DNA from 3 places in the Priestia sp. P1_B12_1 genome. Region 1 is predicted to be linked to each of the others. Evidence: riboswitches for the same ligand, from Rfam matches in the RefSeq annotation. Region 1 holds a riboswitch; each other region holds the start of a gene.
The links. A riboswitch is a leader RNA that binds a small molecule or an ion and turns the genes downstream of it on or off. The one in region 1 is predicted to bind cyclic di-AMP.
Positions count from the first base shown of each region.

Region 2: it holds a riboswitch for cyclic di-AMP, as region 1 does, so the genes downstream of both, AC1D0Y_RS00670 (potassium channel family protein) here and AC1D0Y_RS01345 (dicarboxylate/amino acid:cation symporter) in region 1, are expected to answer to the same signal.
Region 3: it holds a riboswitch for cyclic di-AMP, as region 1 does, so the genes downstream of both, kdpF (K(+)-transporting ATPase subunit F) here and AC1D0Y_RS01345 (dicarboxylate/amino acid:cation symporter) in region 1, are expected to answer to the same signal.

Region 1 is NZ_JBFTZR010000001.1:241,309-252,217, reverse strand. It holds gene AC1D0Y_RS01390 (SCO family protein) at 1-473, shown strand, start outside; gene AC1D0Y_RS01385 (SGNH/GDSL hydrolase family protein) at 710-1,594, shown strand; gene AC1D0Y_RS01380 (YpmS family protein) at 1,607-2,179, shown strand; gene AC1D0Y_RS01375 (DUF4397 domain-containing protein) at 2,211-2,966, opposite strand; gene AC1D0Y_RS01370 (hypothetical protein) at 3,181-3,342, shown strand; gene AC1D0Y_RS01365 (hypothetical protein) at 3,332-3,757, shown strand; gene AC1D0Y_RS01360 (YjcZ family sporulation protein) at 3,845-4,030, shown strand; gene AC1D0Y_RS01355 (ATP-binding protein) at 4,184-5,584, shown strand; gene AC1D0Y_RS01350 (NAD(P)/FAD-dependent oxidoreductase) at 5,802-7,271, shown strand; cyclic di-AMP (ydaO/yuaA leader) riboswitch at 7,881-8,035, shown strand; gene AC1D0Y_RS01345 (dicarboxylate/amino acid:cation symporter) at 8,216-9,451, shown strand; gene AC1D0Y_RS01340 (aspartate aminotransferase family protein) at 9,560-10,909, shown strand.
Region 2 is NZ_JBFTZR010000001.1:111,563-122,471, forward strand. It holds gene ggt (gamma-glutamyltransferase) at 76-2,154, opposite strand; gene AC1D0Y_RS00650 (tetratricopeptide repeat protein) at 2,563-3,060, opposite strand; gene AC1D0Y_RS00655 (YjcZ family sporulation protein) at 3,235-3,321, shown strand; gene AC1D0Y_RS00660 (YjcZ family sporulation protein) at 3,511-3,591, opposite strand; gene AC1D0Y_RS00665 (TrkH family potassium uptake protein) at 3,918-5,237, opposite strand; gene AC1D0Y_RS00670 (potassium channel family protein) at 5,241-5,900, opposite strand; cyclic di-AMP (ydaO/yuaA leader) riboswitch at 6,025-6,169, opposite strand; gene AC1D0Y_RS00675 (carboxymuconolactone decarboxylase family protein) at 6,285-6,743, opposite strand; gene AC1D0Y_RS00680 (Lrp/AsnC family transcriptional regulator) at 6,864-7,319, shown strand; gene AC1D0Y_RS00685 (peptidyl-prolyl cis-trans isomerase) at 7,595-8,497, opposite strand; gene AC1D0Y_RS00690 (S1C family serine protease) at 8,494-9,768, opposite strand; gene AC1D0Y_RS00695 (response regulator transcription factor) at 9,991-10,662, shown strand; gene AC1D0Y_RS00700 (sensor histidine kinase) at 10,659-10,909, shown strand, end outside.
Region 3 is NZ_JBFTZR010000006.1:103,757-114,665, forward strand. It holds gene AC1D0Y_RS19685 (ArsR/SmtB family transcription factor) at 1-243, shown strand, start outside; gene AC1D0Y_RS19690 (CHY zinc finger protein) at 263-598, opposite strand; gene AC1D0Y_RS19695 (undecaprenyldiphospho-muramoylpentapeptide beta-N-acetylglucosaminyltransferase) at 776-1,843, shown strand; cyclic di-AMP (ydaO/yuaA leader) riboswitch at 2,002-2,144, shown strand; gene AC1D0Y_RS19700 (hypothetical protein) at 2,217-2,354, shown strand; cyclic di-AMP (ydaO/yuaA leader) riboswitch at 2,370-2,512, shown strand; gene kdpF (K(+)-transporting ATPase subunit F) at 2,883-2,963, shown strand; gene kdpA (potassium-transporting ATPase subunit KdpA) at 2,988-4,649, shown strand; gene kdpB (potassium-transporting ATPase subunit KdpB) at 4,671-6,746, shown strand; gene kdpC (potassium-transporting ATPase subunit KdpC) at 6,760-7,326, shown strand; partial or broken gene kdpDN (KdpD-like non-kinase potassium sensor) at 7,380-8,522, shown strand; gene AC1D0Y_RS19730 (CBS domain-containing protein) at 8,558-8,992, shown strand; gene lepB (signal peptidase I) at 9,247-9,801, shown strand; gene AC1D0Y_RS19740 (oxidoreductase) at 9,892-10,909, shown strand, end outside.

The DNA of each region.
Region 1 (10,909 bases):
CTTTTTCTTACGTTAACCAAGATCAAAAGAAAGTAGGGCTAAGTCAGCTGAAAGGGAGCGTCTGGATAGCTAACTTTATCTTCACAAGCTGCGAAACCGTATGTCCCCCAATGACGGCTCATATGGCTAAATTACAAAAAATGGCCAAGGATGAAGGGCTGAATGTTCGCTTTGTTTCATTTAGCGTAGACCCTGAAGTCGATACTCCACCAAAAATGAAGGACTATGCGACTAAATTTGGCGCTGATTTTTCGAATTGGGATTTCTTAACGGGGTATAAACAAGCAGAAATTGAGAAGTTTGCGCTGGACCAATTTAAAACGATTGTGAAAAAGCCGCAAGAAAATCCGCAGGTTATTCACGGTACAGATTTTTTTCTAATTGACAAAGATGGAGTCGTTCAAAAATCTTATCAGGGAGTGACTGACCCTCCTTATGAAGATATGTTAAAAGATATCAAAACCCTTCAGTAAGAGCTATAAATCCGTCAAAACTATCCGTCAAACACAGCTATCTTTATAGTGATGTGTTAGCGGATATTTTTATGAAAGAAACATGCTTATCCTTTTTTTTACATATACTATATATAAGAAACGTAGTAAAATATCAACTTGACATAGTATGATAAGATATAAAGATATAGTTATTCAGAGCGGTAAGCAGTATTGCTTGTGACAGCGAGAATACAGCATAGTTAGTAGGTGTTATGATGAGAAAATGGAAAAGTATAGTGATAAGCAGTATAAGTGCGGTGGTGTTAGCAAGCTGTTCGACGACGACTTTTTTGCCAACGGACAATAAAGAAGAAGCCGTTCAGAAAGAAGTGGATTTAACACCTAAAAAGCATATTCCGAAAGGATTTTTTCCTGTAGATTTAGATATTGTAGCCATTGGTGACTCATTAACAGAAGGAGTAGGAGATGAGTCTAAAAAAGGCGGTTATGTACCATACTTAACTAAATACCTTTCTAAACAAAATGAAGTGCAAAATGTACGAACAGAGAATCTAGGTAAAAGAGGAAATCGGACGGATCAGCTATTAGCGAGGTTAAATCAGCCGGGAGTAGCAGCTGAAGTATCAAGAGCAGACATCGTTTTCTTGACGATTGGCGGCAATGACGTGATGAAAGTGGTAAGAGATTACTTTTACAATATCTCAATTAAGACGTTTGAATCACAGCAGTCAAAATATGAAAAACGTCTAAATGACGTGTTTTCACGTATACGTAAGCTGAACCCTAATGCTCATATTTATTTAATCGGTTTTTATAATCCATTCTTTAAATCGTTAAGTGATGTGAAAGAAATTAATGTTGTTATTAATGAATGGAATGCGGCAAGCGAGAAAATTGCTTCTCAATATGATAATGTAAGTTATGTAAAAATTGATGATATTTTTTATGATTCTGACGTAAATTTATTAGGGAAAGACGAGTTTCACCCTAATAAAAAAGGGTACAAACTAATGGCTGAACGCATTAGTAAATCAATGGAGGAAGAAGATCCTCTCGTTGGAGACCAGAAAAAGGAAACAGCAGAAGAAGTTACATCTGATGAAAAAGAGAAAAACACGAAAGAGAGTGGGAACGAGTAAGGAGATTGTTATATGAAGAAGTGGAAAACCCTATTTATCGCGTTATTAGGGATTAATGTTCTAGGGGCTATCCTTATTATTGCGTTTATTTTTCAACCGGTTGACAAGGCCAATCCAACTCCCTCTGAAAAAGTAGAAGGAGACGCAGAACTAACAATTTTGGCTAAAAAAGCCGACTTAAATGTACTGATTGATAAATATTTAAAAAAAGAATTTAAGAATCAGCCGCTTAACTACAAAATTACTCTTACTGATGTAGTAAGAGTAGACGGTACGATTCAAGTATTCGGCGATGATATTAATATTCGAATGACATTTGATCCAATCGTACAAAAAAATGGAGATATTGTGCTTGAACAGCAGTCGCTTTCTGTTGGAAAGCTGCAGCTTCCTGTCCGCACAGTTCTTCGATACGTAAATAATAACTTTGCGCTACCAGAATGGGTAACGATCGATCCAAAGAATGAATCAGTATACGTAGCGTTACAGCAGATGAAGTTAGAGAGTGATTTTGCTGTAAAAGTACAAAAGTTTGATTTAAAAAATGATGATATTCGCGTACGTTTAATTTCGCGCAGTGAATAAAAAAACCTTCCAATTTGGAAGGTTTTTTTCGTTAACGATCTTGGGAAATCAGTGCTTCTAATGCAGGACGGTTCTTAGCAAATCCGACGGCATATACCGTATATGTTCGATTCGGACGAAGGTTCAGTGCCGGGATTTCGAGTACTACATTTTTGGTTCCTGCTATGCGCACACTAAGTTGAACATGCATGGGGGACAAAGGCAAATATTTTGTGACTTCTTTAAACTGCACTCCAGAAAAAATGACGTCTCCGCCTCTAGCCGCAATATCCACAGCAGGAGCATCAGGAGAAAGATGAACAAATCGAAGCTTTGTTTCTCCACTTGGCACATCCGTATTGTCATAGATAAATAATAAATCAAGCTTGTTTAGCTCATCTACCGCCGCTACCGTGTAATTTTGGTTTCCTTCAAATGTAAATGATTCCGTTAAAACAGGTCTTCCCGTTTCTCCAGCGGGATAAATAGAAATTGTATATCTTCCAGGTTCTTGTAATTCAATATAATCTGTTTCTTGTTTATAAGTTAAATTGCGAATCACTCGTTTGTTGTTAATATAAATATCTACAGATGGAGAATCTGGAGAAGCGTGAAGTATACGAATTTGCGGCGGATTTACGCGCAGATTCGTATTTTCAGAAGAAGTTAAGATGGCCTGCTGGATATAGTACAAATGCTTTTGATAATAATGAATATGCTTAGATGGATCACTATACTTATAGTAGTTAGCTAGAAAATCGTATTTCATTGCTTTTTTAATATATTGATCAAAGGAATAATTAGCCATATGTTCAGCTCCCTTATTGTCGGAGTATAAAAACATTTCCATACGTAACCAAACATATGCTCAAACTCATAATTTATGCCGATCACTGATCACTCCCGAGACCTCCAAGAAGAAACAATGAGCCAAATGCCCTCTATGTGCATATACTGAATCAAATTATTGACTGAAGGCTTATTGTACGACCGAATTTAGTATAGGAAAAAGGAGTGAGAGCATGCGCGATTTTTATGCTCGGATGCTACGGTTAATTATGTTAAGTTTTTTACTGCTGCTACTTTTAATTCAATTTACAGAGCGCTCTACTTCATTTAATCACATTACCCCCGTGCTAAATAAAGTAACCGAGCGAATTGAGCTGATTACCTATGATCAATAAATGTATGTTTTCCGCGTTTCGATATGTACTTGTTCTTTATGCAATTTGCTTTACATTTGTATTTGTTAGTACAGTTCCAAGCCTATTTGGTTTCACCGTGACCGTTCAAGAAACGGATTATCACCACCTGCATCGCGGAGATATAGTTGTCTTTAGAGACGAATCATCTTCTTCAAAAAATGAACTTGTACTGGCCCATAATCAAGAGCTTGATGTACTGGTTACAGCTCAAAGAGATTCTTTGCCTGCTTCTTTTAAAGTGATTGGAAGCTACGCATACCATCTCCCCTATATAGGGGTCATTATTGAGTTTATGAAAAATTTTACTACGTTACTGGTGATGGGAAGTATTTTACTTTTGTTGTTTTCGTATACGCTGCAGCCTAAAAGGCGAATATGGCGTAAGAGAAAGTGAAAAATGGGCGAATGCACATACAGGACAATCAACTAACGCATATAAAGTACAGTGTACGAAATGAAAAAAACAAGAGGAGAGATTGCTATGTATAACTACGATTGTTACGACCCATGCCATCACGGAGGCTATCACCACCTGTATGATACTTGCCATTATCCAATTAGCTATCCAATTGGCGGTTATCATCATTGTGGAACGGGCCAGTCATTTGCATTAATTGTTGTGCTATTTATTTTATTAATCATCATTGGCTGTACTTGTTTTTGCTGATTAGGCCTCATTTGCTCGCATGTGCGAGCTTTTTATAACAGATGGAAAAGGACAAACTTACATATAAATTGTTTAAATAATAAAAAAATTTTGCCAAATCAACATTTACCATATTATACTATAGCTAGTAACTCAATAAGCGAAGGTGAATATATGGAAAAGGAAAAAGTATTTCAACAGCTATTTTCAATGTCATTTACACCAATGCTCGTAATGAATATGGATGGAGATATCCAAATTTTAAATGAAGCGTGCTGCCACCTTTTTAAAACGACGGAGGAACGACTTCTTTCCTGTAATGTATTTGAAGAGCCAAATCGCTTTTTTATTGAAAAGCATGAAGTGGAACCGTTAAGAAAGCAAGAGGAAGAAGTTGTTTTACTTAAGAAAAAAGTAGATCAGCAGTTTCCGATGCACATCCATATTCAGCGCACGGAAGGGGATATTCCGCTCTTAGTTGTTCAGTGGAAAGAGTTTTCCTCAAGTATTGAAAAGCAAGAGGAAGTCATTCGGAAAATGAAGCAATATAAGCAGTTTGTCCAGCAAAGCCAAGATGCATTTATTGTAACAAGAGAAGGCAGAATTCAATATTTGAATCCCGCTGGTGTTAAACTTCTTGGCGGCGAGAAAAAAGAAGAGTATATCGGGCGTCCTTGGCTTCATTTTATTCATCCCGAACATTTAGAAATCGTAAAAGAACGAATGGTTCAGCTAATGAACGGAATGTCGGTGAGGCCGCGTGTTGATGTGAAACTATTGACTAAAAAAGGAGTCGTCATTATTGAATCTTCGGCAACCAAAATTAAGTTTGAAGGACAGGATGCCATTCAGTATATTATTCGCGACGTAACGGATCGAAAAAAATATGATGAAATGGCAAGCAAATCTGAAAAGCTTACAATGGTGAGCAAGTTAGCGGCAGGAGTAGCACATGAAATTCGTAATCCAATGACGGCGATTAAAGGGTTTATTCAGCTGTTAAAAGCATCAAAACAGTATAATGAAGAATACAATGATATTATGCTTGAAGAATTGAATCGCGTCGAATCCATTATTCAAGAATTTTTAACGCTGGCCAAGCCTAAAATTGAAAATTCATACCACCCAAAAAGTCTCAATCAAATCATCCGTCACGTGACATTACTATTAGATACACACGCCAATTATAAAAACTGTCGTATTATTAATGAAATTAGTGATGAGATTACAATCTTTTGTGAAGAAAATGCGCTTAAACAAGTTTTTATTAATTTAATTCAAAATGCGCTTGAGTCAATGAGCAAAGGTACAGTTAAAGTCACCGTTGAGAAAAGAAATGAATACGGCATGGTCATTATCGAGGATGAAGGCTGTGGAATTGATGAGCAATCTTTAGCCCGGCTAGGTGAACCGTTTTATTCTACGAAACAAACAGGAACGGGGCTAGGGTTAATGATTAGCTACCGAATAATCGAACAGCATCAAGGGCATATTTCATTTGCGAGTAAAGTAGGAGTAGGAACAAAAGTAGAAATTGCTCTTCCGTATATTAAAGAACCAGTGAACATTTCATAGCGCTTGCTATTCGTTCACTGGTTTTTATTTGATTGAAATAAAAACGAATGTTTTTTTATTTTTTTATTTTAATGTTCGTGTATATTGTTGACTAAAGGGTTTGTTTTTGATATATTATCAAATGGCTAGAAAATAACCGAATGATAATAAAAAAAGAAAATTCGGTCAATAACTTTTATCTTTTACCCGAAGAAAAAAGATGATGGGAGAATGTACAATGAACTCAAATTATGATGTTATTGTGGTAGGGGCAGGACCCGCTGGGATTTTTACTTGCTATGAGTTAACGTTAAAATTACCGGAAGCAACTATTTTATTAATCGATAAAGGACACGATATCTATCGACGTAATTGTCCGATTCTTCAGAAAAAAATTGAAAAATGTCCGCCTGCGGTTGGCAAAAAAGAGTTTGCTGGCTGTTTGCCTGCTTGTTCTATCACAAATGGTTTCGGTGGAGCCGGCGCATATTCAGATGGAAAATTTAATATCACAAGTGAATTTGGAGGCTGGATGACGGATTATCTGTCTGAATCACAGGTGGTAGATTTAATTAAATACGTGGATGAAATTAATTTAAAACACGGAGCAACCGATACGATTACGGATCCGTTAACTGATAAAGTTCGTGAAATTGAAAAACGCGGATACGCAGCAGGATTAAAGCTATTGCGTGCCCAAGTGCGTCATTTAGGAACAGAGCAAAATTTAGAAATTTTAAAAAGCATTTATGAATATTTAAAAGAAAAAATTGATATGCAGTATAAAACGGAAGTAGCCGATTTAATAACAGAAAAAGAAGATGGTCAGCATATCGTGCGCGGTATTGAATTGAAAAATGGTGAAAGAATTACGGCTGATAAAGTGGTGGTTTCACCAGGTCGAGACGGCTCGAAGTGGATGAGCGACTTACTAAAAAAACGTCGTTTAAAAATGATTAACAATCAAGTGGACATCGGCGTTCGAGTAGAAACATCCAACGTTGTTATGGAAGAAATCAACAAGCACTTGTACGAAGGGAAATTCATTTACAATACGTCCGTAGGTACAAGAGTTAGAACGTTTTGCAGCAATCCTTCAGGACATGTGGTAGTAGAGAATCATTCAGGTATTATGTTAGCAAATGGACACGCATACAAAGATCCGAAGCTTGGAAGTCAAAATACGAACTTTGCGCTGCTTGTTTCTCATAAATTTTCGGATCCATTTGATCAGCCGAACGAATATGCGCACGAAGTATCAAGATTAGCTAATATGCTGTCAAACGGGGGCTTAGTTGTTCAAAAGTATGGAGATATTTTAAAGGGCCGTCGTTCAACAGCGACTCGAATTAAAGAGGGCTTTTTAGAACCAACGTTAAAAGAAGCTGTACCGGGTGACTTAGGCTTAGTGCTTCCTTACAATACGATGAAAAGCTTAATTGAAATGACAGAAGCACTGGATCATGTAACGCCTGGGTTAGCATCTGAACATACGCTGTTTTACGGTGTGGAAGCGAAATTTTACTCAGCCCGTCCGAAGTTAAATGATAAGTTTGAAACTGAAATTTCCGGTTTATACGTGGGAGGAGACGGAGCTGGTATTACGCGAGGACTCGCGCAGGCAAGTGCGTGCGGTGTGTGGGTAGCGCGTGACATTGTTGAAAAATTAAAGAATCGCAAAGCAAGTTCTGAACCTGTTACTGTATAAAAAAAGAGGCCGTCACGGCCTCTTTTTTTATATGTGTTAAATAACGAAAGCGAATAAGTAAAAAGTAAAGAACTTATACCCATACCCCTCCAACTCCGATAGTTTTATATGATAATTACTCGCTCCTTTTTTAAAAGGTATTACGGCATCCATATTTCTATCGTGAGCAGAATTAAATAGAATAAGGCGAATTGACAATGTCCATTTATTTCTATCAACAAATTCAGTGAAATTTTAGAGAATTTATATCAAGCAATACAAGGATAAAATCAACAGTTGGAAAGAGTTATTTTTTGTTGAGTAAAATATTTATGAAAGCAGTAAAGTACGCGGATATTAGAATAATTATGCAAATTTATGAATGTAATTTAATGAAAAGAAAGTTCACTTTACAAACTATTTTTTGAATTAATTTTTTATCCATTAGATTTTAAGTCTTGTTAAATAACTGTTTGTGGTTTATTGAAATATGATGTAAATATTTTGAAATATAACAATGCTCAACTTTTTATGATAAAATCCTGCATTATTTTTGAATAAAAACTTGACAGAAACATATAAAATGAATTTTAATTAAAGTAAGAATTATTATCATGCAAAAATATTAAAGAAAATTATTTGCTTAATCTCTTTTGTTTTATAAGAGAACGGGGGACCCATATTTGTGCGTAGTGTACTTGGGGTGAATCTTGAATAAATCAAGTAGGGTAACTCACGTACCCGAATCCGACAGCTAACTCCGTAAGCATTCAGTGAGGGAATAACAGGTCTATGAAACCATGATATTCTCATGGTTTTTTGTATAGATAAAAATATTCCTAAACTATTAATCTGAAAATTTTTAATATATTGTATATTTTGAGTGTTATCGCTCTCAATGCATGGTAAAATAAGTATGGTAGTTAGAATCATTCTAATATAATTTATTTGCGGGAGGTAAATCTATGAAGCTATCGACAAAGATTATTATCGCGCTGATTGCTGGTGCTGTTGTGGGAGTGTTGATCAATGCTTTTGCTCCAAGTGCTTTTGCTCCGCTGGACAAGTACTTGTTTACACCGCTTGGCCAAATTTTCTTAAGCTTAATTAAAATGCTTGTTGTACCAATTGTGTTTTTCTCTATCACGTTAGGTGTAGCAGGTTTAGGAGATCCTAAAAAACTAGGAAGAATCGGGGCTAAAACAGTTTCCTACTTCCTAGTTACAACAACCGTTGCTATTATTATTGGTTTAATTTTAGCGTATGCAATTAAACCGGGTACGTTTGGATCTTTTGATACAAAAAACGCTTCTTTTGAAGCCGAAAAAGCACCGCCGGTTGGAGAGACATTCTTAAATATGATTCCAGTCAACCCAATCCAAGCGATGGCTGAAGGGAATATGCTTCAACTTATCGTTTTCTCTATCTTTATCGGTTTTGGTATTACGATGCTTGGAAATAAAACAAAAGGGCTTTACAATTTACTTGAGCAAGGCAATGAATTGATGATGTATCTTGTAAATCTAGTGATGAAGTTTGCTCCTTACGGAACATTTGGACTTCTTGCAACCGCGGTTGGAAGTCAAGGCTGGGAGGCAATTAAAGCGATGGGGCTGTACATGATTGTAGTCGTGCTCGCACTGTTTATCCATTCGATTGTAACATATGGAGGATCAGTCGCTCTTATGGCGAGACGTAACCCTATTGAATTTTTTAAAGGTTTTGCTCCTGCGATGACAGTTGGATTCAGTACATCAAGCAGTAATGCAACGCTTCCGATTTCAATGAATGTGGCTCAAAAAAACCTTCGTGTCCCGGAGTCCATCAGCAGTTTTGTTCAGCCGTTAGGTGCTACCATTAACATGGACGGGACGGCAATTATGCAAGGTGTAGCGACTATTTTTATTGCACAAGTATACGGTGTTGACCTGTCGCTGGGTGCTCTTGTGACGGTTGTATTGACAGCGGTGCTTGCTAGTATTGGTACAGCAGGTGTGCCGGGAGTTGGTCTCATTATGCTAGCAATGGTATTGAGTTCGGTTGGCTTGCCTGTAGCAGGTATCGGATTGATTATTGGAATTGATCGCTTGCTTGACATGCTTCGTACATCTGTAAATATTACGGGAGACGCTGCGTGTGCCGTTATTGTGGCTGAGTCAGAAGCAAAGCGTATCGATAAATCTGTAACGCAATCAGCTTAATAAGCGTAAAAGCTCTAGCTATATGCTAGGGCTTTTTTTATTGGCAAGAAACTCTTCGTTTCAGCATACAGTTTAATAAGAGTGTATGTTTGAAAGGAGAGTGCGGAAATGAATAAAACTCATGTAATAAAGCCGCTGCTCGACGACGACTACCCAGTTATTTCATATGGAAAAGGAATTTATTTGTACGACCAAGATGGAAAAAGGTACATAGATGCTTCGTCGGGGGCAGTTACAGCAAGTATCGGACACGGCGTAAAAGAAATTATTGATGCGATGACCGATCAGGCACAGAAAGTTGCGTTTGTATATCGGTCGCAGTTTACAAGTGATCCAACAGAAGCCTTAGCTAAGAAACTATGTGAATTAAGCAGCAATCATTTCCAGTGGAGCTTTTTTGTTAACAGCGGGACAGAAGCGACTGAAACGGCTATGAAAACGGCAATTCAGCATTTTCAAGAGCAAGGAAAGCCAACCAAAACAAAGGTTTTGTCACGCTGGATGAGCTATCACGGTATTACAATAGGAGCTCTGTCTATGTCAGGGCACGTTGGAAGACGAAAACGCTTTTCGTCTTTGCTTGAAGATTATCCTTCGGTTTCGCCTCCTTATTGCTATCGATGTCCGTTTCATCAAACCTATCCATCCTGTAATCTTGCTTGTGCACACGAATTGGAAACAGTTATCAAACGAACCGGCCCTGAACATATTGCTGCTTTTATTACCGAGCCCATTGTAGGAGCAGCCGGAGCAGCCCTTACACCTCCTCCTGGCTATTATGAAGTGATAAGAGAAATTTGTGATAAATATGATGTGTTATGGATTGCGGATGAAGTCATGACGGGAGTTGGGCGTACAGGCGTGATGTTTGCATATGAGCACTGGGGAGTTAAACCAGACATTATGACGCTTGGAAAAGGAGTGGGAGCAGGATATACACCAATAGCCGTTACGTTAGCTAGCAGCAAAACGATTGAACCTATTATGAACGGATCCAAATTAATTATGAGCGGACATACGCTAAGCGCTAATCCGCTGTCATCCGCTGTAGGGATAGCTGTTTTAAGCTATATTGAAAAGCATGATCTTGTTCAAGAAGCAGCGCTGAAAGGAGACTATTTAGTAGGGAAATTGAAGAAACTTCAGCTTCTTTACCCTATCATTGGGGACATACGTGGTAAAGGCTTATTAGTTGGTCTTGAGCTTGTGCAAAATCCAAAAACGAAGGAGCCTTTTTCATCCTCTGAAAATATGACAACGCGCGTAATAAGTAAAGCCCAAAAAAATGGTCTTCTCCTTTATCCTTCGCAAGCAGGAACAGACGGAGTCGAAGGAGACGGTATTATTATTGCGCCACCATTTACGATTACTCATCGTCAACTTGATGAAGCGGTCGATCTGCTTTCGAAAACATTGCATGAAGTGCAAAATGAAAAACAGGGAAATGAGGTGGAATGA
Region 2 (10,909 bases), 130 kb from region 1:
GGATTCTCCATCAAGAATCTCAATTCATCGTTCGGATTTTTCTTCACCTAAACTACTTTTGTCCCAGTCTCTTTTTTAATTTGTAATAACGTCTCCGTCTTCATCATCGCCGGTATCGTCTTCACCAGGATCTTTTTCTAATGAGACCACTTTCTTTTCTTCATCCCATTTCACTTTGTAGCCAAGGGATTTTGCTACTTTGATAACTGATAAATACGAGTGATGATTTGGTTTATACAGCTTTAAGTCACTCGAATCAATGACGCCTAAGCCTAACAGCAGGCGGTCGGACTGAACGTAAGGCTTTCCATCAATCAGCTTCACTTGCTTATCAGTAAATGGATAAACGGCACGGTTGACTTCAACCGTAAACTCTCCTTTTTTCTCTTCTTTAATTGGTTTTGGCTGTTTGGATACATATTTAATTGCGTCTACTCCTAATACCGTGCCTTGGCGCGTATTATCAGCGCCTCCGTACATTTTCCCTGTTTCATAGTCATAGATGACCGCTTGAACGTTTCCGATATGCTCAGGCTTTTCTTCAAACGCATGTCCTTTAGCCATCATTTCAAGAATTGTATCTTGGCTAAAGCCTGGTTCCCATCTTACGGTTGGATAGCCGCCTGAATAAATACGAGGTGTTAAAATCGCTTTTTGAATCGGCATCTTATGGTCAATAACATTCATAATTGTTTCTGCTACAGACGCAATGATGGTGGGGCCTCCCGGTGAACCAATTGCCATAAACGGCTTTCCGTCTTTTAACAGGATCGTTGGAGACATGCTGCTTCGAGGACGTTTTTTAGGCTCAACCTCGTTCACGCCTCCCGGAGTGGCATCGAAATCCGTCATTTCATTGTTGAGCATAAATCCGTAGTCAGGAACCATAATTCCTGAACCAAAAACTTGTTCAATGGTAGTCGTGTAAGAAACCATGTTTCCCCATTTGTCTACAACAGAGAAATGAGTCGTTTGGCCGATTGGATTTTCTTCCTTTACTGTTGCTTTATTTGGATTTTCTTTTCCTTCATATTTCCAAGGGTCTCCTTCTTTGACATTAGGCGTTGCTTTGTTTGGATTAATTAATTTACGACGTTCTTTAATATAATCTTCATCTAACAGTCCTTTTTTCGGCACTTCGTAAAAGTCTTCATCTGCCATATACGCCGCGCGGTCCGCGAAAGCTAAGTGCATCGCTTCCGTTAAATGCTGCAAATACTGAGGCGTATTGGAACCCATTTTTTCTACATCATAACCTTCCATTAGCTTTAAAATCTGCTGAACGGTTAATCCGCCGGAGCTAGGAGGAGCCGCACTAACCACATCGTAGCCTCGGTAAGTTGTTTTAACCGGCTCACGTTCTTTTACAACGTAATTTTTCAAATCATCCATGGTCATGCTTCCATCGCGTTTTTGAACTTCTTTAACAAGCGCTTTTCCAATTTCTCCTTTATAAAGAGCGTCTGATCCTTCTTTTTGAATAAGCTTTAATGTTTTAGCAAGATCCGGCTGAACAAGCTTATCTCCTTCTTTTAACGGCTTGCCATTCGGCACGAATACATTACCGGCCGTTTGGTATCTTTCAAGCTTGTCCACATTTTCATCAATGTACTGAGCCATCGACCAATTTACTTTGATTCCTTGTTCTGCTTGAGCAATAGCTGGTTTAATAACATCTGATAAGTCCATGGTTCCATAATCTTTAAGGGCTGTTTCTACTCCTTTTAGCGTACCAGGAACTCCAACTGCCTTTCCTGTTATGTGACGCTTACTGAAAGGGATGACTTTTCCTTTTGAATCTAAAAACAGCTTAGGCGTGACATCAGCTGGTGCCATTTCACGGCTGTCTAACATCGTAATTTTATCTTTCTTTTTTTCATAAATCATCATAAAGCCGCCGCCGCCGATACCTGACATCATCGGTTCCACAACGTTTAGAGATAATTGAATGGCAGCTGCCGCATCTACAGCGTTTCCGCCTTCAGCTAAAACTTTCCTTCCCGCTTCAGCAGCCAGTGGGTGAGATGCCGCTACAATTCCTTGTGTAGCACCTCGTTTCATTGAATGGTCGACACCCGGAACTTCAGCAGCAGCTGGTGTGACAACTAAACTTAAACTAAATAATGCAATAACCAACATCTTCATAACCTTCATCTGGGTCTCCTCCTTCAAATACATTATTTCACATCGTCTGAAACGATGGATTTCACAAAGAATAAATTGGTTTATTATGATATTTTTTACATATGTGTATAAATAAAAAGCAAAGTAAATCAGACCTTTGCTTTTTTAGTTAATTGCATGTTTACCTTTTTCTCTATTCATTTACAATTATCTATATTTTCCAACAATTTATCCATAGGCTGATAGTTTCTTACTATTTTTGGAATTATGTAGACTGAACGCTCTAATAATGTAGAAAATCTAGCAGTTAAGAAGTCGTTGGACTTACATGCATTTCTTAAAATTTTTATAAATATTCTTATTGTTATATAAAAAGCAATTCTTTATGAAAATCAGCATATGTTTCCTCAAAACCAAAAATAAAACAGGACTTTTGATTCACCGTCCTGTTTGCAGCATGTTTTCGACTTTTTTAATATCTCCGTGAGTAGGATTGATTTCTCGGGCATAGGCGATTTGTTCTTTCGCTTTTTCCATTTCTTTTAATTGAATATAGGTTTTGGCGAGTTCGAGCGGCAGCATAATCCCTTCAAAACCAAGATCTTGCGCCCGCTGCAAATAAGACAGCGATTTTTCGTAATTCCCTCCAAACATAAGCGGAGTTTCCCGGTATTTTATTCCTCGAACGAAGTGCGCCAAGCTTGAAGATGGATTTAATGTTAGTGCCTGATGAAGAGCTCGGTCCATTTCTAAATTTAATACCATTTTTTCAAAGATAATTGATTCTTCGATTTGCTTTGCTAAACAAACCGCTAAGTAACAGTACAAATCAGATGCTTGAGGTTTTTTCTTCATTTCTTGTTGAATTTCGCGTTTGACCTCTCTCCACTTTCCCTCTTCTAGCTGATTCATGACGTATTCTACATGTATTCCCACCACTTTGCCCTCCTTTTCCTCTTTATCATAAAGGATTTCTGCACAAATGAAAAAAGTAAGTGTTCTTCATTCTTCTCAAAAGATCGTTACCGTTAAAAAATAGGCAAATTTCTCAATCACTTAACCCAATTAGTACATAGGATATAGAGACTTTTACTAAAGGAGGTTACACATATGGGCGCAAAAGGCGGTTTTGGTTTTTCATTTATCGTTGTTTTATTTATTCTATTAGTAATCGTAGGGTGTTCTTGCTACTACTAATTTCTAGAGGGGATGAACATCATTCATCCTCTCCTATTTCAAAAAAAACCATGCTTTCGCATGGCTACATACCGATTAGATGAATGAGTAGAGGAACTCATTGTTCGGCAATATTGAAGAAATTTTTGGTTTTTACTTCCGCCTAGTATGCCCTTTTTGACGGGAGCTATGCGTAAATAAAGTTAACGTTTAAAAGCGAAAGCCAGACGCACCTACAATAACAAGTAAAACAAATAACACAACGATTAACGCAAAATTTTGTTTTCCCACGTACCATCCCTCACTTCCTATTATCTGCTTTTAGTGTATGCAACAGCTTGGCAAAATGTTTAGGACAGGGGTGCGGATTTTTCCAATGAGAAAAACCTTCAAATTTCGCCAAAAAAAGTGAATCATATTTTTATTTCTTTCGTTATATATAGTAAGAGATTTTCTACTATAAAAAAGGGGGACCTTTAATGCGCCGACATTCCAAATTGCCCATTGTTCTTGTCTTTGCCTTCTTTTTATTCATCGCAACTGTTTTGTGCGTAACCTCTTATATGTCTTGAACGTATAAATAATATAAAAAAATCGCCTTATCGAAGGCGATTTTTCTACCCTAGCATTATATCTTCATTTGGATAACGAACAGCTTCGCGCTTTTGCTTAGATAATGAAAACGCAAGCGTTAATGGCCCCACTTTTCCTAAAAACATGATAAAGATAATAATTACGCGTCCAAAGTACGAAAGTTCAGGAGTTGCTCCCATTGATAAACCTACTGTTCCAAACGCTGAAACAACTTCAAACATAATTTTTACAAACGGAAGGTTTTCCGAAATATTTAACAGGAAAATGGCCCCAAATACAAACATAATTGAAATCATCGTGATGGCTAGTGCCTTAAACACGTGAAGAGGAAGAAGTCGTCTCTTTAACAGCACAATATCTTCCCGGCTTCGTAAAAATGCCCATACAGAAAAAACAATCACCACAAACGTTGTTAGTTTAATACCGCCTCCTGTTGACGCACTTCCTGCACCAATAAACATTAATAAGACCATTAAAAAGACCGTTGCATCATGCAGGTGAGCTAAATCAATTGTATTAAATCCAGCGGTTCTTGTCGTTACCGCTTGAAAATAAGAAGCCCATACTTTGTCTCCTAATGATAAATTTCCGAGCGTATGCGAATTGCTGTACTCTAAGAAAAAAATAAAAAGCATGGCAATCACATTAATCGCAAACGTGCTGATAATCATAATTTTTGAATGCAACGTTAGTTTTTTATACGATTTTTTCACCCACATATCAGCAAGAACGGTAAACCCTAACCCGCCAATGATGAACAAAAAAGAAATCGTTATGTTAATAATAGGATCTCCAACATACTGTACTAAGTTATCAGACAGTAGTCCAAACCCTGCGTTATTAAAAGCTGAAATTGAATGAAACAAGCTAAAGAACAGCCCCTTAGACCATCCGAATTCCGGAACCCAGCGTATCGCTAAAAAGATAAGTGCAATAAACTCAATTAAAAATGAAAAGATAAACAGCCTTTTAACTAGCAGGACAACTCCGCCGACGCTTGTTTGATTTAATGCCTGCTGAACGAGCATACGCTCTTTAAATCCAATTTTTTTACCTAGCATCATAAAAATCAACACGGCAAATGACATAATGCCAAGACCGCCTATTTGAATTAACAGCATAATGATCGTTTGACCGATGACGGTAAAACGTGTACCTGTATCTACGACGGCTAAGCCGGTCACTGTCATAGCGGAAGTAGATGTAAAAAGGGCGTCTACCCATCGGATTGGCTCAGTAGTAGAAAAAGGCATCATCAATAGAAGAGCACCCATAATAATTCCTCCGCCAAAAATGGAGACAAGCAGCTGCGGAGGGGTGAGTTTAATGATTTGTTTTTTCATGAGTTAAACTCCTTCTTCTTCAAAACGGTTCAAATCGCGGTTATGTCCGATAACAATCAGCATATCTCCTTGTTCAATTATTTCATGCGCGGTAGGCGAAATCACCATTTCCCCGTCTTTTCGCTGAAAGCCGATAATGTTGCAGCCGTACTTGGCACGAATGTTTAAATCAAACAGCGTTTTATTATGAAGTTTCTTAGAGGCGACAATTTCGACAATACTATAATCCTTTGATAATTCAATGTAATCAATGATTTTTTCTGACACTACGTGATGAGCAATACGTTTAGCAATATCACGCTCAGGATGAATGACTTTGTCTGCTCCTATTTTCTCCAGCACTTTTTGATGATACATATTCACTGCTTTTACCCATACTTGCTTAACGCCCATATCTTTTAAAAGCATCGTTGCGAGAACGCTTGCTTCGATATCATCCCCAAACGAAATAAGAGCATGATCAACATTGCGGATACCTAGCCCCTTTAAGCTAGCTTCATCAATCGCGTTTGCTTGCACAACATATGTAGCTGAATTGCTAAATTTATTTACTACCTCCTGATTGCGGTCAATAGCGAGCACATCCACATCCAGATTAGCAAACTCTTCAACCAAACTGCCTCCAAAACGACCTAATCCCAATACAGCAAACTGTTTTTTCATAATGTATTTATTCCTTTCTTCAACTGCTGTGTGTTCTCTTAGCTTATACTTTTTCTAAAAAATTACATATTTTTCTTAAAAAAAGCGCAAAAAAACACAGGAAGGCTCCTGTGTTTTTTCACACTCTTCCCCCTCAAAACGCTTGCGAAGTTAGCTGTCGGGTTCGGGTTTTAAGAGTAACCCTACCTTTTTAAGGATTCACCCCAGAGCACAATATGTGCGTAAATAATGGGTCCTCCGCTCCGTAATGGATTAAGCGATTTTTATTCAAATATCTATGATCTATTTTTTAGAATAATCGATTCGATTCATGATACGTTTCACTTCACGAAAGCTATCTTACTCCTGTGAATTTTGTCTGTCAAGATATTTTTAGCAAAGACCTCACTTGCGCTGCAAGCTGCAAAAATCATATAAATCTAAACTGACAATCATTTTGTGAAATTGATCAAATAAATTAATAACAGCCAAAAGCTCTAACAGCTGTATATCACTGTAAAATTTCTTTAATTGATCCATATCAGCATCGGTCAACTCCCTTGGACGCACTCGGTATACATCAATAAATCGAAACAGCAGTCGATCTTTTTTTTCCAGCTCTTTTTCTCTTAACACTTTTTGATTAAGCGTCTCATCGCCTACATATGACATGCTCATACACGTCTCACAGCCGTTAACACCTGCTAGATAAAGCCTTATTTTTTCCTTAGTCTCTTTTTCTACTATATCGCTGTTCCAAAGCGTGTTGTAAAGCTCATCATACAGTCTTTTTACATGCGGAATTAAATTCAATGCTTTTTCAAAATTTGTTCCCTCTTCGTTTGCTAACAAAACTCTTGCCATTTTTCACTCACTCCTTTTTAATTATTATAGTAAGAAAAATGGGAATTTTAGATTACATATAAAACATCTTATCGACTATTACTAATCAAATGAAACGTTAATGAGAAAGAAGGTTTTCAATTGAAAATTGATGAAATTGATTTATCGATTTTGCAGGCGCTGCAGCAAAACAGCCGCCTTTCCTTACGAGAGCTAGGAAAACAAATTAATTTGTCTCCTCCTTCGGTGGCAGAGCGAGTAAGGCAGCTAGAGAGCTTTGGCGTTATAAAAGGGTATACGATTGATATTGATTATGAAAAGCTGCATTTGCCCGTGTCGTGTTTTATTGAAGTAACGATGAAAAACGGAGAGCACGAGCGTTTTAAACGATTTATTTCTCAGTATCCCTACGCTTTATTCTGTGAACGCATCGCCGGGCAAGCCTGCTTTATTACAAAGCTTCAGCTTCCTCACCTGCACATACTCGAACAATTTATTAACGAAATTACACCTTATGCCAAAACGATTTCACACATCGCCCTTTCTCACGTAGAGATGGCTCCTGCATTATTGAGTCATTTAAAAGATGAAAAGTGATTGAAACGTAACGAAAAAATCCGAACGATGAATCGTTCGGATCTTCTTTCCACTAAACTACTTTTGTCCCAAGCTCTTTTTATTCGTCCAACAGCATAAAAAATAACCCTCCAAAGCTGGAGGGTATAAATTTTCCGAATAATGAAAGTTTTACAACTTCATTTTAACAGGTGCCGACATTTCTGTCTACTTAAAAATGTAAAAGAGCTCTCTATTAATAGAAAGCTCTTTTACCTGCTTGTTTTTTGAAAACAATCAATCTATATAAAAGGGAACTACCTAAGGTTGAAAGTCACGTGAAACCTTGGCAGTTCATCCTGGATATACCGGTTGATATGATTCAAAACAAGTTCTTTCATCATTTCTTCTTTGACTTCTAATTCCGTTTTTTTATCTTTTTGTTTTAAAATGAGAATGTAATAGACTTTACCCATTTTAATGGGCTCACTACTCTCTCCGATGTGCTGTTTTTTTAACACATCTATAAAAGAAGGAGATAGACTTGAAAGCTTTAGATTATCAGCATTCTCTATTTTGCTCACTGTCTGGAATTCAGCATATTTTTTTTGAACGTCCTGAAGCGATGTTCCCTTTTGCAGTTCAGCCGCAGCGGCATCGGCATCATGTAAAGTGGAAAAAGCCAGCTGCGTAAAAGATACGCGCGTTAGATCGTTTTCAATACGTTTATAGTAAGCAGTTAGTTCATCAGACGTAATTTGTTTACGGAAATATTCTTCTAATTTAAACTGATTCGTTAGCTGGTTGGTTACATCACTGGAACGAATATTTAACACTTCATAACCTTGTTTTCTTGTATCCTCGTCATATGAGCGTTTAATTTGCTTCCACATATCCTCGACTTGTGTTTGTACTTCATCGCTTGTCTTTAGATGCGAAATTAAGATTTTTTGCATAACAAGCTGCCGCAATAACTCTTTGCGGTAGCTTGTATCATTTAACGGAGCGTCTGGATTCAAGAACCCTTCAACGGCTAAAAAACGGTTGAATTCAGCTCCTGTCACCTTGCCTCCCCCATATGCTGCCAGTTCTTTGGTAGAAGATAGCTGACTAATTTCTACAGAAGGAAACATCGTATTTGAATGCTTCCCTCCGCAGCCGGTTAAAAATCCGAACGCTGTTAATACTGCTAGCAGCAGCTTTAACGGTGTTGAACTCATCCATTGTTATCCTGCTGCTCTGAAAGCTTTAGAGAAATGGTTTGTTTTTTTCCATTTCGATACACGTCTAATTTCACTGTGTCTCCTACTTTACGTTTTGTGTATAGATATTGACGTAAATCACTGGATGTTTTGACTTCATTTCCATCGATGGCAACAATCACGTCTTTTGATTGTAAACCTGCATCAGAAGCAGAAGAGAATGGTTCAACCGTCGTTACGACAACTCCTTCAGACGTATCGCTTGTTAGGCCTAGCTGGTTTTGTTTTGTTGCAGCTGAAAGCTGACCTACATCTTGAAGACCTACCCCCATATATGGACGCGTTATTTTTCCGTTTTTCATCAGCTGTTCAATCGTCGGCTGCACTTCATCACTTGGAAGAGCAAAGCCGATGCCTTCTACATTGTCTTCTGAAATTTTCATACTGTTGATGCCGACTACTTCACCGGAAGAATTGATAAGTGCACCGCCGCTGTTTCCTGGATTAATCGCCGCATCCGTTTGAATTGCATCTACGTTCCAATTTTCTGAAATAGGGACAGAGCGTTTTGCTGCGCTCACAATACCTTGTGTGACCGTACGAGAAAATTGTTCACCAAGAGGATTTCCGATTGCAAGCACCGTTTCACCCGCTACTAAATCCGATGATTTCCCGAACTTCGCCACTTGTTCAACATTTTTGTCAGACATCTCAAGCACCGCTAAATCCGTTAGCGCGTCAGCTCCGACAATTTTAGCTTTTTCTTTTTGTCCATTTGAAAGTGACACTTCTACTTCGCTTGCGCCGTCAATAACGTGGTTATTGGTCACAACGTATGCTTTTCCATTTTCTTTTTTGAAAATAACACCGGAACCCGTTCCTGCTTCTTGCGTTTGGGTATCTCCAGAAAATGGATTTGTTTGCTGCTGAATATTGTTCACGCCTACAACAGCAGCTGATACTTTATTTACAACTGAAACAAGATCTGACTGATTGACGGTTGTGCTTACTGTTCGAGGCGTTGTGCTCGTTGTTGTTGCCGTTTGAGTCTGCGTTGTTTGATTCGCTGTTTGCGTATCAGCTGAATCCATTAACCCCAGCTGGGGAGCACCGTATAACACAATTCCTCCTCCAAGTACTGCTCCGGCGATAGAAGATGCAATCACTGGAAATAAGCGTCTTCTTGGAGGCTGTGATGATGACGCAGGCTGATACTGATCGTAGCGCTGCTGGCGATTTTCGTATTCTTCTTTTCGTTCTTGCTCTCTTTCATAATCACGTGGATCCATGAAAAACACTCCTTTTAACGTAGCAAATTTTATGTTATCTATACTATAAAATAAAAGTTTGGGATAAGTATCAAAACAATGTGTGAAATTGTGAAAAATTTCTTTATAACAGCAAACACGTAGTATAATAGCGGGTACATAGACCTTTAAAGACACGCGCATGGATGGCGCAATATGCTTTATTTACCTTAATTTTCATATATTCAGAGGAAGGTGTCAAATTTGAGCTTTACACTATATTTAGTAGAGGATGAACAAAATTTAAACGAAGTTTTAACCCTTTACCTTCAAAAAGAAGGCTGGGACGTTCGCTCATTTTTTAACGGCACGGAAGCCAAAGAAATGATTGCAACTCCTCCGCATCTGTGGATTTTAGATATTATGCTGCCTGACATTGACGGGTATCAGCTCATTCGCGAAATCAAGCAGCAAACGCCGCAAGTGCCTGTTATTTTTATCTCAGCCCGCGATGCCGATATTGACCGGGTTCTTGGGCTTGAAATGGGCAGCGACGACTATTTATCAAAGCCTTTTTTGCCTCGTGAACTAGTTATTCGAGCAAACAAACTGCTAAACCGCGTATATGGTTCCAATCAAAAGAAAACCGATACCATTACGCTGACTCCTTATGAGATCGATTTACATACCCGTACAGTCAGTGAAGATGGAAAGCCAATTGATTTAACGTCTAAAGAATTTGATTTTCTTGTCACTATCTCAAAAGACCTTGGACAGGCTTTTTCACGGGAGCAGCTGCTGAATCTCATTTGGGGAGAAGATTATTTTGGCACAGACCGAGTGGTGGATGATTTAGTAAGGCGCGTGCGTAAAAAAATGCCGCAAGCACGAATTGAAACGATTTACGGATATGGATACCGGATGATGAAAGCATGAAAAACAAGTCGCTTGCATTTCAAATTTGGCTCGTCATCTCCGGTATTTTACTGCTTATTTCAATTTTGCTCGCTATTTTATTCCCAACGACGCTCAGGCAGTTTTTCACGAATGAAATTTATACCACTATTGAAAATGAACAGCATATTTTAAAAGAATACGGCCTGCCAAGCCGCTCAGGTGAATACTACTTTAGCAATGAAGACAGTGAACCAACACTTGGCAATCGAACCGTGGATCATATTTT
Region 3 (10,909 bases), on a different contig from region 1:
AACCGGCTGCGAATTGTACAGTGTTTAGCGACAAGAAAGGAGCAGACCTGTTCGTATTATCAAAAATTAAATGTATCAAAATCAACGCTATCACATCATATTAAAGTACTTCGCGAAGCTGGAATTATCAAACTACGTATAGAAGGTACGCAGCACTATTATTCCTTGCGTTTAGAAGAACTTGAGGAATTGTTCCCAGGTCTGCTTCCTTCCATTATAAATATAGATGAGCAGTTATTTTAAAAGCTGAACAATGTTTTGTTCAGCTTTTTTGTTCAAAATAAATGTGTCCATGCAGGCTGCATCCGGGATTAAAAGAAGAACGACAGTGAGGGCAAGTCGAGTTACAGGTTAAATATTCATGAATGGATAGCTCATGTTTACATACTCCGCAAAGAATAGCTTTTTCATTAAACATAGCTTTTGGCCACCTTTTAATATCATGATCAGCATGTCCGTTATGACATTGATAGCATGGATAATATGTATTACAGCAATAAAATTTTATTGCAATAATATCTTTATCCGTACGGTAGTGCATGCAGCGCGTTTCGGAATCCACCGTATCACCTTTTACTATAGGTGCAGATTTGTTCATTATCATCACTCCCTATGAAAAGTATAGCATGCTTTTATACGCCTTATCATACATATGTAAAAAGAAAAATGCTATAATAAAACCATCGTTTTACATGTCAGATTGCATGCTAAAAAGATCAGATAAAAATTGATGTCAAAACAGATCCATTAAGTGAAGTAAAGAGAGGAAGAAAAAATGAGTAAGCAAGTTATCGTTTTTACCGGAGGCGGAACAGCTGGACACGTAACACCAAACATTGCCATTATGAAAGAATTAGACAGTGAAAAATGGGATATCCATTATGTCGGTTCTCACAATGGTATTGAGAAAGAATTAATTACAAAATTAAACGTTCCATATCATGCGATTTCAAGCGGGAAGCTGCGTCGATACGTAGATATGGAAAATGTAAAAGATGTATTTCGGGTAGCAAAAGGAGTTGGCGATGCACGTCGCGTGCTGAAAAAGTTAAAGCCTTCTCTTGTGTTTTCAAAAGGCGGTTTTGTCACAGTCCCTGTTGTAATGGCTGCTAAATCGCTAAACATTCCCGTGTTCATTCATGAAAGTGATTTAACACCGGGACTGGCAAATAAAATTGCGCAGAAATTTGCCACTAAAATTTTCACTTCTTTTGATGAAGCGGCAAACTATTTTCCAAAAGAAAAAGTGCAGGTTGTTGGTTCACCTATTCGAAAAGAATTATTTAGCGGAAGCGCAGCGAACGGGGAAAGCTGGCTTCGCTTTTATGATAAGCGCCCAATTTTAACCATTATGGGCGGAAGTTTAGGAGCACGTCGCATCAATGAGATTGTTCGAGAGTCCTTGCCTGAACTGCAAAAGAAATTTCAAATTGTACACCTGTGCGGAAAAGGCAATGTTGATACAAGCCTTGAAAAAGAGTCGGGCTACCGTCAGTTAGAATATGTAAATGAACAGCTTCCAGATGTTCTAGCGGCGACTGATTATGTGATTACACGCGGCGGATCAAATGCTATCTTTGAGTTTTTAGCCCTTCATAAACCCATGATGATTATTCCTTTGTCAAAAGCACAAAGCCGAGGAGATCAAATTTTAAATGCACAGTCCTTTAAGAAAAAAGGCTACTGTATGGTTGTGGAAGAAGAACAGTTAACAAAAGAAGTGTTTTTGCGTGAAGTAAATGAGCTTCAGCAGCAGGCAAGTACGATGAAGCGTACAATGCGTGAAGCAACAAAAACGGATGCCATTTCAATTCTTGTAAATGAAATTGAGAAAATGAGCTAAAAAAAGCGTTCTTATCTCCTCGATAAGAACGCTTTTTTTCTTTGGGTTTATTATTTTAAAATAATGAATAAACAGCAAAAAATAAAGCTTTTAAAATTTCAAAAAATGTTGTTGACAGTAAATTTTAACAGGAGTAAGATTACTCTCATGAAACGTTCCACAGTGAAACGCTGAGTCTTTCCTGAAAGAGAGGGAAAGAGCGGAGGACCCAATTACTAGGGGTGAATCTCATAATTGAGTAGGGTTACTTTCTTGACCCGAACCCGTCAGCTAACTTCGTAAGCGTTAAGAGAGAGGATGGTGTAATCGTGGCCGTTTTCTATAAAAGCGGATAGCGCGTTCCTTTCAAAATATAGGCGAAAGGAGCGTTAACATGCATTTATCTAAGCAAATGATTCAAATGATTGAATATCGTGCAATATGTGATCAGCAATCTTTTGATCTAGCAAACCGCTATTTGTCTATGTTAGCTAATCAAAGTATTAAACGCAGCAGTAAAAACCATAATTAAGTCTAAAAATTAAATAACAAATATACGCTTAATCAATTATGAGCGGGGGACCCAATATTTTGTACGTATGTACTAGGGGTGAATCTCTTAACTGAGTAGGGTTACTTCCATAACCCGAATCCGACAGCTAACTCCGTAAGCGTTTTGGGAGTGAAAAAATTCGTGTCGATCACGGCTTATTTGTCGTGCATTAAACCGCGGAAGAGGACTCTCTTCTGCGGTTTTTTTATGGAAAAATAGGAGAGCAGCTTATGTCTGCACCGTAAAGAGGATATAGTAGGGCTTTTAAAACGAGATCAACAATACGTTAGGAATAATCAAAGATAACCTTTCGCTGCTAGCTCACTTGGGCGTGATGCTTTACGCACGGTAACAGTCACTACGCTTAATCATTGGTGGTAAGAAACAGTTAGGAGGGAGCAACTTGGATATAATCATGCTGGGAACGCTTGTCATATTAACAGCTGCTATGTACGGAATTATTTGCTGGTCGTCTCGTGTAGTAGACGAAAGAGAGGAGAAGTGAACGTGTCGTTCATTTTGCTAGGTATTTCAGTTCTCGTTTTAATTTATTTAGTATATGTACTGTTAAATCCAGAACAATTTTAATAAGCGGAGGAATTAAACGTGGGGATTTTTCTACTATCAGTTGCGCTGCTGCTTGTTTTTGTAGCGCTTATTGCAAAGCCCGTAGGTATTTATATAGCGAATGTGTTTTCAAACGATAAAAACACTAGCTTGGTAGGAAAGATAGAATCGGTGATGTTTAAAGCGGCAGGAATTAAAGGGCATAATCAGACGTGGAAGCAATATGCAATTGCTCTCGTTTTAGCGAATACGTTTATGATTTTTGTGGTGTATCTTATCTTCCGGTTTCAAGGAGTACTGCCGCTTAACCCAAGCCACATCAAAGGAATGGATCCGGCCCTTGCTTTTAACACGGCCATTAGTTTTATGACAAATACGAACTTGCAGCATTACAGCGGTGAATCAGGTTTGTCCTATTTCTCGCAGATGGCAGCCGTTGTATTTATGATGTTTGCTGCACCAGCAACGGCACTTGCAGTAGCAATCGCGTTTATTCGCGGGTTGGCAGGGAAGGAAATAGGAAACTTTTTTGTTGATTTTGTGAAATCAATTACGCGTGTTTTACTTCCTATCGCTTTTATAACCGGCATTTTATTTATGATTTCAGGTGTCCCTCAAACGTTAAGCGGAACGGTGACTGCCCATACATTAGAAGGGGCAACACAGCAAATAGCAAGGGGACCAGTTGCTTCTTTTCTTTCAATTAAAGAGCTAGGCAACAACGGAGGGGGATTTTTTGGTGTTAATTCAGCCCATCCATTTGAAAATCCTAACGCGTTGAGCAATGTATTACAAATTGTCCTTATGCTTTTATTGCCAACAGCACTTCCTTTTACGTACGGAAAAATGATCGGACAGCGTAAGCAAGGCCGCATCTTGTTTGTAGCGATGAGTATGCTGTTTATCGTTATTTTAAGCACAGCGTTTGTAACAGAGTGGGGCGGCAATCCAAGACTTGATGCTTTTCATCTAAATGAAGCGAGCGGTTATATGGAAGGCAAAGAAGTTCGTTTTGGTGTCGGTATGTCGACGCTTTACGCCATCGTGACGACAGCAAGTGAAACAGGTGCGGTCAACACCATGCACGATACCCTTACACCTCTTACCGGGTTGTTAACGCTTGGAAATATGATGTTAAATACCGTATTTGGCGGTGTCGGAGCAGGATTTATGAATGTCATGATGTACGTCATCATCGCCGTATTTTTATCAGGTTTAATGGTTGGAAGAACACCAGAATACGTAGGTAAAAAAATTGAAGGAAAAGAAATGAAGCTCATCGCCGTGACGCTTATTCTGCAGCCGCTGCTAATTTTAGGAGGAACAGCCGTAGCGCTAACTACTCATTTAGGAATAGAAGGTATATCAAACCCAGGCTTTCACGGGTTAAGCCAGGCACTGTATGAATTTACATCATCAGCAGCAAACAATGGCTCTGGTTTTGAAGGACTCGGTGACGCAACTCCGTTTTGGAACATTTCTACGGGAATTGTTATGTATATTGGACGCTACTTCGGACTAATTACGATGCTGGCGGTATCGAGCTCACTAGCATCTAAGCAGCTTGTTCCTGAAACACCTGGGACATTTAAAACGGATACGTCTTTATTTAGCGGCATTTTAATTGGAACTACCGTTATTGTAGGGGCACTTACGTTTTTCCCAGTGCTTGTACTTGGGCCGGTTGCTGAGTATTTGACACTGTAATCAAGAAAGCGGAGGATTATAATGAATAAACGGAATTTTACGAATAATCTTGAATTGGATCGTAACAGTCACATTCAAGGTGCTGTAGATAAACAAACTTCATCGATTTTTATTCAATCAGTAAAGCAGGCTTTTATCAAGCTAAGTCCAAGAACGATGATAAAAAACCCTATCATGTTCGTAGTAGAAATCGGGTTTGTTATTACGCTTTTTTTAGCTGTTGTTCCAGATCTTTTCGGAGAAAGTACAGTAAGCGCAGGCTTTAATATTGCCGTATCTCTCGTGTTATTTTTCACAATTGTTTTTGCTAATTTTGCAGAGGCATTAGCAGAAGGTCGAGGAAAAGCACAGGCAAACTCATTAAAGCAATCGAAAGGTGATATTACAGCTAATAAACTTCAAAACGGGCAAATGATACAAGTTTCGGCATCGCACCTAAAAAAAGGAGATATCGTCGTCGTTTCACAAGGCGAAATGATTCCTGGAGATGGAGAAATCATTAAAGGACTGGCATCTGTTGATGAATCGGCCATTACCGGTGAATCGGCACCTGTTTTGAAAGAAGCAGGCGGGGACTTTAACTCTGTAACTGGAGGTACAAGAGTTGTCAGCGATGAAATTACAGTTAAAATTACGTGTGAGCAAGGTGAATCATTTTTAGATAAAATGATTTCGCTTGTTGAAGGAGCAGAGCGTCAAAAAACGCCAAATGAAATTGCGCTAAATACGGTTTTAACAAGTTTGACGATTATTTTCTTACTAGTTGTTGTGACGCTTCCTGTATTTACAAACTACTTACATTTTCAACTGGACACGGCTATTTTAATTTCACTGCTCGTTTGCCTCATTCCTACGACAATTGGAGGATTATTATCGGCCATTGGAATTGCTGGGATGGACCGAGTTACGCAGTTTAACGTGATCGCTATGTCAGGAAAAGCAGTAGAAGCAGCTGGTGACATTAACACAATCATTTTAGATAAAACCGGCACCATTACGTTTGGAAACCGAATGGCTCATCAATTAACGACTGTAGAAGGCACAGACGAACGTGAACTTTACAAATGGGCGTTTGTTTCTTCTCTTTATGACGAAACACCAGAAGGACGCTCAGTTGTTGATTTTATTCAAAACCGCATGGGGGTAGAAGATCTTAAAAAAACCGAAGGGACGTTTGTTGAATTCAAAGCTGAAACGCGAATGAGCGGCATTGACTTACAGAATGTATCTGTACGAAAAGGGGCAGTGGACGCCGTCACGGCATGGGTAGAGTCAAATGGCGGGATGGTTCCCTCTGATTTGCAGCAAAAAGCAAACGAAATTGCAGGAGCTGGTGGCACGCCGCTTGCCGTCGCCGCTGATGATAAAATTTACGGCTTGATTTATTTAAAAGACACGGTAAAACCAGGAATGAAAGAACGCTTTGAGGAACTTCGTAAAATGGGCATTAAAACAGTCATGTGTACAGGAGATAATCCGCTAACCGCAGCAACCATTGCAAAAGAAGCGGGAGTAGATGAATTTATTGCGGAATGCAAGCCAGAAGACAAGATTCAAGTGATTAAATACGAACAGCAGCAGGGAAAGCTAGTTGCCATGACAGGTGACGGGACAAACGATGCCCCTGCACTTGCTCAAGCTGATGTTGGCTTAGCAATGAACAGCGGAACCTCAGCTGCTAAAGAAGCAGCAAATATGGTGGACTTGGATTCCGATCCCACAAAAATCATTGAAGTCGTTTCGATTGGAAAACAGCTATTAATGACAAGGGGTGCCTTAACTACATTCAGTATCGCAAACGATATTGCGAAATATTTTGCCATTATTCCAGCGATGTTTACCTTGGCGATTCCGCAAATGGAGGCTCTTAACGTAATGAAGCTGAATTCACCTCTATCTGCCGTATTGTCAGCGCTTATTTTTAATGCGGTCATTATCCCGCTGTTAATTCCCTTAGCCATGAAGGGAATTGCGTATAAGCCGATGAGTTCTAACGCCCTATTGCGAAAAAATTTGTTCATTTACGGGTTAGGCGGGGTGTTGGTTCCATTCATTGGGATTAAAGCAATTGACTTACTACTTTCATTTGTAATGTAGAGGAGAAGAAACGATGATACAAACAGAACGAACGGGAAGCATTATTGTTCGCTTAACAATTATGATGATAATTCTTTGTGGTCTTATTTATCCTGTTGTGATGACAGGTATTGCTCAAACAGCTATTCCAAGTAAAGCAAACGGCAGCTTAATCTATTCAAACAACCACCAAGTTATCGGTTCTAAGCTCATTGGACAGCAGTTTACAAGCAATGAATTTTTCCATGGCAGAGTCTCTAGTATCGATTATAACGGGGCAGGATCTGGGTCGTTGAATTTAGCACCTTCAAATAAAGATCTTACGAATCGTATCGAGAAATCCGTAGCGGCGTGGAAAAAAGAAAACGAGGTGCCAAAAGAAGGAATTCCAGTTGATGCCGTCACAAATTCGGCTTCTGGACTCGATCCTGACATTACGCCACAAGCTGCATATGCACAAGTAGAACGAGTGGCAAAAGCGGCGCACATTAAAACCAACATGCTAAAAGAGCTGATCAAAGAACACACTCAGCAAGGAGCTTTTGGTGAAAAACGAGTAAATGTAGTAGAGCTAAATTTAGCTGTTCAACGAGAGCGCTAATTACATGCACTCGCTTCATGTATTGAAGCGAGTGTGCTAAAGGAGTACAAACAATGAAAGAAAAAGAAGCTCATCCATACTTTCGAAGAAAAACTCCGGAAGAACTATTGCGTGAACTTCATGATCAGAAGCGAGGAAAGCTTAAACTTTACATCGGTGCCGCGCCGGGAGTAGGAAAGACGTATAAAATGCTTCAAGATGCGCACGATTTAGTCAAAGAAGGCATAGATGTCGTAGTTGGATATATAGAAGCACACGGCAGGCACGAGACTAAAGAGATGATCGGAAATCTAGAAGTAATCGAAAGAGAAACCGTTTTTTATAAAGGAAAAGAATTGAAAGAGCTTGATTTGCTGGCGATTGTAAGAAGGCGCCCAAAAGTTGTAATTATCGATGAACTTGCTCATACAAATGTTCCGACAAGCCGTCATAAAAAACGTTTTGAAGATGTTTCTTACCTGCTCAACCAAGGCATTTCAGTCATGTCAGCAATGAATATTCAGCATATGGAAAGCGTACATGATCTCGTATATGCCATTACCCAGGTAAAAGTTCGTGAAACAGTGCCAGATTTATTTATTCAGCAAGCAGATGAAATTCAGCTTGTCGATGTTACGCCGGAACAGCTGCAAAAGCGTCTTCGTGAAGGCAAAATATACGAAGTTCATAAAATTGAACAAAGCCTGCAGTCTTTTTTTAAGCTCGCAAATCTCCATGCCCTTCGTGAATTAACGCTCCGAGAAGTAGCGGATGAAGTGGACGGTAAGCTCATTCATGCCCATGAAATTGGCGTAACAGGTATTTGCGAACGCATTTTAGTATGCATTCAATATAGTGGAACAGCTGAAAAATTGATTCGAAGAGGCTGGAGAATGGCAAACCGATTGAAAGCAGATTTGCTGCTGCTTCATGTTTTTACAGGGGAGCAAACTGAAAGGCAAAAAGCACAAATTAAAGAGTGGCGGGAATTTGCTGATCGCTTTCACGCATCGCTAATTGTTGAAGAAGCTAAAAACCAAAAACCAGCTGCAGTGATTGTGAACGTAGCCAAGCAGTATCGCGTTACTCAAATCTTACTAGGGCAATGAGCCAGGACAAGGTGGGAAGAGATTCGAAAAGGGTCTATTGTGAATACGATTATGAGACAGACTTATAACATCGACATTCATATTGTTTCAGATTCAGCAAAGCAATAACAATAAAATGGATGTATACTAAAAGGAGAATATGAGTGAATATTGCGTTTTTTTTACTCCCGAAAAAAGAAGTCGTTACCCTGTCGACACGGTCAACTGTCCGTCAAGCATTGGAGAAAATGGAATATCATCGCTACTCTTCTGTACCGCTCATTAACCAAAAAGGAGAATATGTAGGGACTTTGGCAGAAGGAGACTTGCTATGGAAGCTAAAAAGCCTAGAACATATAGAACTTCATGAGCTAGAACACCTGCGAATTGAAGAGGTCCCAAGGCATCGTGATTATGAACCTATCACCATTAATGATGAAATGGAAAGTATTTTGTCACGTGCGTCTGAACAAAATTTTGTACCAGTTGTAGATGACCAAAATATTTTTATTGGACTCGTGCGGCGAAGAGAGATTATAGAGTATTGTATCTCTCAACTTTTTATACATGGAGAAACGTCTTTAAATGTGAAGATTTAGTTAAGTTTGCGTAAAAAACATAATTTTTACATAAAAGGTAGTCTCTTTTTATATAATTAATGTTATAATAAGAGATGTAAAGACGAAACTTGCGTAATGTAAGCCTCTAACATTTGTTAGAGGTTCTTTTTTTACATAACATAAAACATTTGATTTCAGTTCTTTCTATGGTTAAGTTAGAATAAGTGTTAAAGTAAGAGGTTTCTTGCTTTTTTACATAAGAAAAGTGAGCTGTACAAAGGAGACAAAGTATATTGACTACGGAAAAAACAAAAAGCGATCAATTACGCAGCATATTCAAAACTATTATCTTCGCTATCGCTCTAGTATTTATGATTCGCGCATTTTTATTTTCTCCGTATATTGTAGAAGGCGCTTCAATGAACCCAACGCTGCATAACGGAGAGCGTTTGTTTGTGAATAAACTGTCGTATTCGCTCCATGATATTCGCCGAGGAGATATTGTGATTATTAAAGATGAGGCTAAGAATAAGCATTATGTAAAAAGAGTAATCGGTCTGCCAGGTGAAAAAATCGAAATGAAAAAAGATCAGCTTTATATTGATGATAAAAAAGTAAGTGAACCTTATTTAAAAACGAATCGTCAAATTGCCAATAACATGGATATGGAGCTTACAGGAGATTTTGAACCTGTTCAAATACCTAAAAACGAAGTATTTGTAATGGGTGATAACCGTCTGTACAGTATGGATAGCCGCAACGGTCTAGGTCTCATTGATGAAAAACGGATTGTCGGAAAAAGCGAATTTGTATTTTACCCCATTAAAAAAATAAGAAAAACAACGTAAAAAGAAATGCTGGCGAAGGTATTTCTTTTTTTGTGCCTATGTCTACTCGGCTTCTAGATGGGCAAGCTAAGGAAAAAAGGTGTGAATTAATTGAAGACAGCCTATGAAAAATTATTTAAGCATTTTAAATTTGTTGATGCTCTTGAGATGAAAAACCGATTAGCAATGGGACCTATCCTCACATACGCTTCACGGGAAAACGGAGAAATATCCGATCTTGATATGTCTTTTTACGAAAAACGAGTAGGGGGCGTCAGTACGGTAATTATCGGCCCCGCGTTTATCACAGAAAATGGCCAAGTAGCACATGGTCAAATCGGCATTCATCGTGATCAGGTTATACGAAAGCTTCATCAACTAACCCAAATGATTCATAGAAGAGGAGCTAAAGCGATTCTTCAACTATCACACGGGGGAAGAAAGTGCGTAGAAATGAAAAATAAATGGCAAGCCATTAGCCCAAGTGAAAAGCCTCATAAACGTAAAGGCAAAAAGCCTGTTCAAATGACCGAGCGCGATATAACTTATATTGTTCAAGCGTTTGGCGAAGCTACCACCAGAGCTATGGAAGCCGGGTTTGATGGAGTAGAAATTGACGGAGGAAATGAATGCTTACTGCAGCAGTTTATGTCAAGGCAAGCAAATGAACGAAGCGATTCTTATGGAGGAAGCGCAGAAAACCGCTTCACTTTTGCACTTGAAGTTATTCGTGAAGTGACGCGTCGAGCAGCTCATGCGGGCAAACCATTTATTGTGGGATATACATTAGCACCCAAAGAAAAAGGCTATTTAGGAAATAAAGTGGAAGATACATTTGAGTGGATTGATCGTCTTATTCATACAGAAATTGACTATTTACATATCAGTGCTTTGCATGAACCTACCTTAAGTAGTGAAGAAAATCGTTCACTGGTTTCTTCGATTATTAAGCACGTTAATCACCGGGTCCCTCTTGTGGGTACAGGAGGACTTACGGCAACAGAAGTAGCAGAAGCTTTTGAGAAAGGGCTGGCTTTAATTACGATTGAACAAGCATTAGTTGTACAGCCAGATTGGGTAGAAAAAGTGATAAATAGCGATGAGCCCGCTTCTATGGATGTGACGTCAT